DNA from 2 places in the Salinivibrio sp. VGrn1 genome. Region 1 is predicted to be linked to the other one. Evidence: predicted binding sites of a transcription regulator. Region 1 holds the regulator's gene; the other holds the start of a gene.
What was found. The regulator MetJ, encoded in region 1, represses methionine synthesis genes. The targets are predictions, from matches to a motif close to TTAGACNTNTANANGTCTAA.

Region 2: metH (methionine synthase) is a predicted target of MetJ. The motif match lies at 1,531-1,550, and genes of this name have one in related genera.

Annotation. Positions count from the first base shown of each region.
Region 1 covers NZ_SATA01000005.1:188,078-191,303, forward strand. Annotated here, with positions in the region: gene EHW56_RS09830 (malic enzyme-like NAD(P)-binding protein) at 1-1,102, shown strand, start outside; gene metJ (met regulon transcriptional regulator MetJ) at 1,198-1,515, opposite strand; gene metB (cystathionine gamma-synthase) at 1,702-2,868, shown strand; gene EHW56_RS09845 (bifunctional aspartate kinase/homoserine dehydrogenase II) at 2,930-3,226, shown strand, end outside.
Region 2 covers NZ_SATA01000012.1:69,181-72,406, reverse strand. Annotated here, with positions in the region: gene metA (homoserine O-succinyltransferase) at 1-92, shown strand, start outside; gene EHW56_RS14250 (sodium:proton antiporter) at 130-1,422, opposite strand; gene metH (methionine synthase) at 1,606-3,226, shown strand, end outside.

The DNA of each region.
Region 1 (3,226 bases):
GCAAGATGCGGATGCGGTTTACCGCTATACGGGTAAAGGCAACATGGTGGCGGTGGTCTCAAACGGCACCGCGATTTTGGGGCTAGGAAATTTAGGCCCCATGGCTTCTAAGCCTGTCATGGAAGGTAAAGCTTTATTGTTCAAGCGTTTTGCTGGATTGGACTCGATCGACATTGAAGTCAAACACCGTACTATCGATGAATTCGTGGATACCGTGGCGAACATCGCGGATACCTTTGGCGGTATCAATCTCGAAGATATCAAAGCCCCAGATTGTTTTGAGATTGAAAAACAATTAATTGCACGTTGCGAAGTGCCTGTATTTCATGATGATCAACACGGCACTGCCATCGTCACCGCTGCCGGCATGCTTAACGCGCTTGAGCTGCAAGGCAAAGATATCCGCGAGGCGACGGTGGTGTGCATGGGCGCAGGCGCAGCGGCTGTTGCCTGTATGGAGCTATTAATAAAATGTGGCGCTCAGCGGGAAAAAATCTATATGTTGGATCGTAAAGGCGTGATCCATACGCGTCGTGACGACATCAACAAATATAAGCAGCTGTTTGCCAATAACACGGATAAGCGTACCCTCGAAGATGTGATTGAGGGCGCGGATATGTTCGTTGGCGTCTCCGGTCCAGACTTGCTTTCACCCGACGCCTTGAAGCTGATGGCAGATAAACCCGTGGTATTTGCCTGCTCGAACCCAGATCCTGAAATTCATCCGGATGTGGCGCATCAAGTGCGCGATGATCTGATCATGGGAACCGGGCGTTCGGATTACCCGAATCAGGTCAATAACGTGCTCTGCTTCCCGTTTATTTTCCGTGGCGCATTGGATGTACGTGCCAGTGAAATTAACGATGCGATGAAGTTGGCAGCGGTAGAGGCCATTCGCAGCCTAGCCAAAGAGCCTGTCCCACAAACGGTATTAGACGCCGCCGGTTTGTCTTCGCTAAGCTTTGGCCCAGATTACATTATTCCCAAGCCAATGGACGCGCGTTTATTACCTAAGGTTGCCCGCGCGGTAGCGCTGGCCGCCGTGGAAACCGGCGTGGCTCGTATCGAGATGCCAGAAAACTATATGCTCGACAAGGCGTAATGCTTGAGCGTGAGGAAAAGCGCGGTGGAATAGAGCCCGAAAAGGCTGTGCTGAGCACCTATCATTACAGAAAACCCGCCAATCGGCGGGTTTTTTTAGTATTCGCTATCGTCGAACTCGATACCAAGCTCTTCCATGATCCGACGTGCTTCAGCGGGAATGCTGTCGGGTTTATCCTTACGGATATCGTCATCGGTTGGTAGTGGTTGGCCGGTGTAGGCATGAAGAAATGCCTCACACAACAACTCACTGTTGGTCGCATGACGGAGGTTTTGCACCTGACGACGAGTACGCTCGTCGGTAAGAATTTTTAGTACTTTTAATGGGATAGAGACGGTGATCTTCTTTACCTGCTCTTTCTTTTTACCATGTTCGGCATACGGATTAATGTAGTCGCCGTTCCACTGCGCCATGTCTCACCTATCTTGATTATGGAATACCCAGAATGATGCTGCGGAGATTTTAGCTATATTAACCGCCACATGCAAAGGAGTATAGACGTCTAGAAGTGTTGACGTCCCAAAAAGCGCAGGGTAAGGTGGCAGTATGAAACCTGGATCACGCCCACGATGCGCAAACCAGACTAGCAAGGATAGATCATGACTGAGAAAAAAACCGACACTATCGCCGTTCGGACCGGGATTGGGACTGACACCCAGCACCATGCGGTGGTGCCTCCCCTGTACTTATCGACCAATTACCGTTTCCCGGCACTGGGTGATGTGCCTACTTACGACTACGCGCGAGGCGGCAACCCAACGCGTGCGCAGCTCGAACAAGCGCTGACTGACTTAGAAGGGGGCGCAGGTGCGGTGGTGACCAACTGCGGGATGTCGGCGATAAACTTGGTGCTATCTCTGTTGGAGGCTGGCGAGCATATTGTCGCCCCACATGATTGTTATGGCGGCACCTATCGCTTGCTCGAATCGCGTGCCAAACAAGGGATCTGGCAGGTAAGTTTTGTCGATCAATCGGACCATGATGCGTTGGACCAGGCATTGGCCAAACAGCCCAAGCTCGTGCTGGTGGAAACCCCATCCAATCCACTCTTACGCGTGGTCGATATCGCAGAAATATGCCAAAAAGCCCATCAAGTGGGGGCTTGGGTGGTGGTCGACAACACGTTTTTATCGCCAGCTTTGCAAACGCCTTTTGCGCTGGGCGCGGATATGGTGGTGCATTCGACCACCAAATTTATTAATGGCCATTCTGATATTGTCGGTGGCGCGGTGATCGCCGCGACCAGTGAACTTGCCGCGACATTGGCTTGGTGGGGAAATTGCTTAGGGGCGACGGGCAATGCATTTGACAGTTATATGACACTGCGAGGGTTGCGCACATTGGGTGCACGCGTTAAACAACACCAACACAACACTGAAGCGGTACTCAGTTACCTGCAAACGGTGTCGGCAGTGCGGAAAATCTACTACCCCGGGTTGGCCTCTCACCCTGGCCACCAAATTGCTGCGCGCCAGCAAGCGGGGTTTGGTAGCATGCTGAGCTTAGAATTGGATACAGACCAAGCCGGTGTGGCGCGATTTATTGATGGCCTCACGTTATTTGCCCTCGCCGAGTCTCTCGGGGGGGTAGAAAGCTTAGTGACGCATCCTGGTTCGATGACACACAGAGCCATGAGTGACGCCGCGCAAGCGGAGGCGGGCATCGCACCGACCTTGTTGCGTTTTTCCATTGGATTAGAAGATGCGCAAGATTTGGTTGCTGATTTGGCGAACGCCTTTGCCCGTTTAGAGGGTGACACCCCATAGAGGCTGCGCTTCAGTGCGCGCCGCTTTACCGAGATCGATAGACATTAAGAGAGACCTTGCCATGCATGCGCAACCGACGGAAACGTCCCCCGAGTCACCACGCCAATTGCACAAGTTTGGTGGCAGTAGCCTTGCGAGCCCTGATTGCTATCGTCGCGTGGTCGATGTATTGACCGCGCATGCGAGCCAGCAAGACTTAATCGTGGTGTCCGCGGCAGGAAAAACCACTAACCAGCTGATCATGTGGTTAGCACAGTTAGACAAGGATGGGCGAGTGGCGCATGAGACCTTGCAAGTGGTGCGCGCCTTTCAGCAAGACTTGATTGAGAACTTGATTGATGGTGAACCCAAGCAGCAG
Region 2 (3,226 bases), on a different contig from region 1:
TGTTTGCCAACTGGCTAAACTATTGTGTTTACCAGCAAACGCCCTTCGACTTGGATGCCTTTTCCGCGTCTAACTTTACCCTTGATGAATAAAAAAGCGCCCGCGGGCGCTTTTGGGTTAGGGACTCGGTTAGGTTTGATGTTTATCCATTTCGTCTTGTGCTGCGTTTGCTTTATCAACCATGCCTGTCATGGTTGAGCCTTGCACCAAAATGGAGAACACCACCACCGCATAGGTCATGATGAGGATCAGCTCGCGAACATCGATATTTTTTTCCGGCACCACCATGATGCCAGCGGGCACGGCCATTGCCATGGCCAACGCAAGCCCTCCGCGTAAGCCTCCCCAGCTTAATATACGTACTGCCCAAGGGTTATAGGTTCGAAAGCGCTTAAAGCCGAGGTAACACACTTTCACGCTGATAAACCGGGCGAGAAGCACAATAGGCACCACCGCCGCCATAATGATCCAGTCTTCTTTATGGAAACTGATTTGCAGCAAGCTAACCCCGATGAGGAGAAAGAGTAGGCTGTTAAGAAATTGATCGACCAGTTCCCAGAAGTGGTCGAGGTGATCTTCACTTTCTTTGGAAAAGCCAATAAAGCGGGTCCAGTTGCCAATCATAATCCCGGCAACCACCATTGCCAGCGGGCCAGAGACATGCAGCATATCGGCCAGGACATAGCCAGCGCTGGGGATAGCCAGCGTTAATAGCAATTCCATCGAGTGATCGTTGGTGGCACAAATCAAGCGATGGAAAAGATAGCCAAGCACCAGGCCATATAAAATCCCGCCAACGGCTTCTTGTAAAAACAAGGCAATGGTACCGCCCACCGTCGGGTTGTTGTCGCCAAAGGCCAGGGTAAAAAGAGTCACAAAGATCACGATACCCACGCCATCATTAAATAGCGACTCTCCCTCTATTTGTGTCGTTATCCGCATCGGTGCTTGCAGTTTTTTCACAATGGCGAGAACAGCAATGGGATCGGTCGGCGAGATCAGCGCGCCAAATAGCAGGCAGTAGAGATAATCGAAAGGAATACCGATCAGCTGAAACACGCCCCAGATACCGGTGCCGATTAAAAACACAGAGACCAATAGCCCGCCGATCACCAGGGTCGTGATCTCCCACTTTTGGTCGGAGAAAGAGGGAAGCTTGACACCAATTCCCCCCGCGAAGAGCAAAAAGCCGAGGACGCCTTTGAGCAAAAAGGTATCGAAGTGGATATCTGTCAGTATTTGCTCGGCCATGGTTTTGAGTGGAATGGCTTGGTATTGACCGGCGACCACTATCAACAAAGACAGTAGGAGCGAGCTGGCGGTGATGGCGATGGTGGTTTGTACTCGACTGATTTTACTATTAATAAAAGCGATAAAGATGGCTGCAGCAGCCATAAAGCTGAGGATTGCGTAAGTTGACATGCCGCTTCCTAGTACAACGAGGGAATGAAAAAATGTGTCAAAATATTAATAGAAATCGTTGTCAAAACGAACAGCTGAATTGAAATAGATCAAAATAAATTGTTATTTATAGACGTCTAGATTTCCATTTTCGCTGTGGTAGGATGAAATGACTGCAACGAGGAAGATGATAAGCGTAATAGTATGGACCGACTGACACAGCAACTGCGCGACCGTATTCTAGTGATCGATGGTGGCATGGGCACCATGATTCAGGGGTTAGGGCTCAATGAGGCCGATTATCGTGGCCAACGTTTTAAAGATTGGCACTGTGATGTGAAAGGCAACAATGATCTTTTGGTGCTGACTCAGCCTGATAAGATCGCTTCGCTACACAGTGATTACCTGGCCGCGGGCGCGGACATTATTGAAACTAACACCTTTAACGCCACCCAAATTGCGATGGCCGATTACGACATGCAGGCGCTGAGTGCGGAAATCAACGTAGCGGCAGCCCGGCTTGCGCGTGAGGTCGCTGATGCTTGGACGGCTAAAACGCCGGATAAACCCCGTTTTGTCGCGGGTGTGTTGGGGCCGACCAATCGAACGTGCTCAATCTCACCAGATGTGAATGACCCTGGGTTTCGCAATGTCAGCTTTGATCAGTTAGTCGACGTGTATGCCGAGTCCACCGAAGCGCTCATTGAGGGTGGGGTTGATATCATCATGTTGGAGACCATTTTTGATACCTTGAATGCCAAAGCCTGTGCGTTTGCGGTTGAAAAGGTCTTTGATGCCCGTGGGGTTCGCTTACCCATTATGATCTCCGGCACCATCACTGATGCGTCTGGACGCACCTTATCCGGACAAACGACCGCCGCCTTTTATCACTCGCTGCGCCATGTTGAGCCACTGTCGTTTGGCTTAAACTGCGCACTGGGGCCGGCTGAATTGCGCCAGTATGTCAAAGAGCTGAGCGACATTTGTGAGGGCTTTGTCTCCGTCCACCCCAATGCGGGGTTGCCCAACGCGTTTGGTGAGTATGACCTTTCTCCCGAAGAGATGGCGACACACATTGATGAGTGGGCGGCATCTGGCTTTATCAATTTGGTCGGTGGTTGTTGTGGCACCACGCCTGAGCATATTCAAGCGATTAGTGACGCGGTGAAAAAACATGCGCCACGCTCTCTGCCTGACCACCCTGTAGCCTGTCGCTTGTCTGGGCTCGAGCCCCTGACCATTAATGCCGATAGCTTGTTCGTTAACGTGGGTGAGCGCACCAATGTGACTGGCTCAGCACGCTTTAAACGCTTAATCGTTAAAGAGCAATACGACGAAGCGCTGGAAGTGGCATTGCAGCAAGTGGAAAACGGCGCCCAAATCATCGATATCAATATGGATGAAGGCATGTTGGATGCCGAAAAGGCCATGGTGCGATTCCTCAATTTATGCGCGGCCGAGCCGGATATTGCCCGCGTGCCTGTGATGATTGACTCCTCCAAATGGGAAGTGATTGAAGCTGGCCTCAAGTGCATTCAAGGGAAAGGCATCGTCAATTCTATTTCGCTCAAAGAAGGAGAAGAGGATTTTCTGCACCAAGCACGTTTAGTCCGTCGCTATGGCGCGGCGGTGATCGTGATGGCGTTTGACGAACAAGGTCAAGCCGATACCCAAGCGCGGAAAGTGGAAATCTGTACGCGCGCTTATCATCTTCTGGTCGAGCAAGTCGGCTTTCCGCCGGAAGATATTATCTTCGATCCCAACATTTTTGCGGTTGCCACCGGCATTGATGAGCACAATAACTACGCAGTCGATTTCATCAACG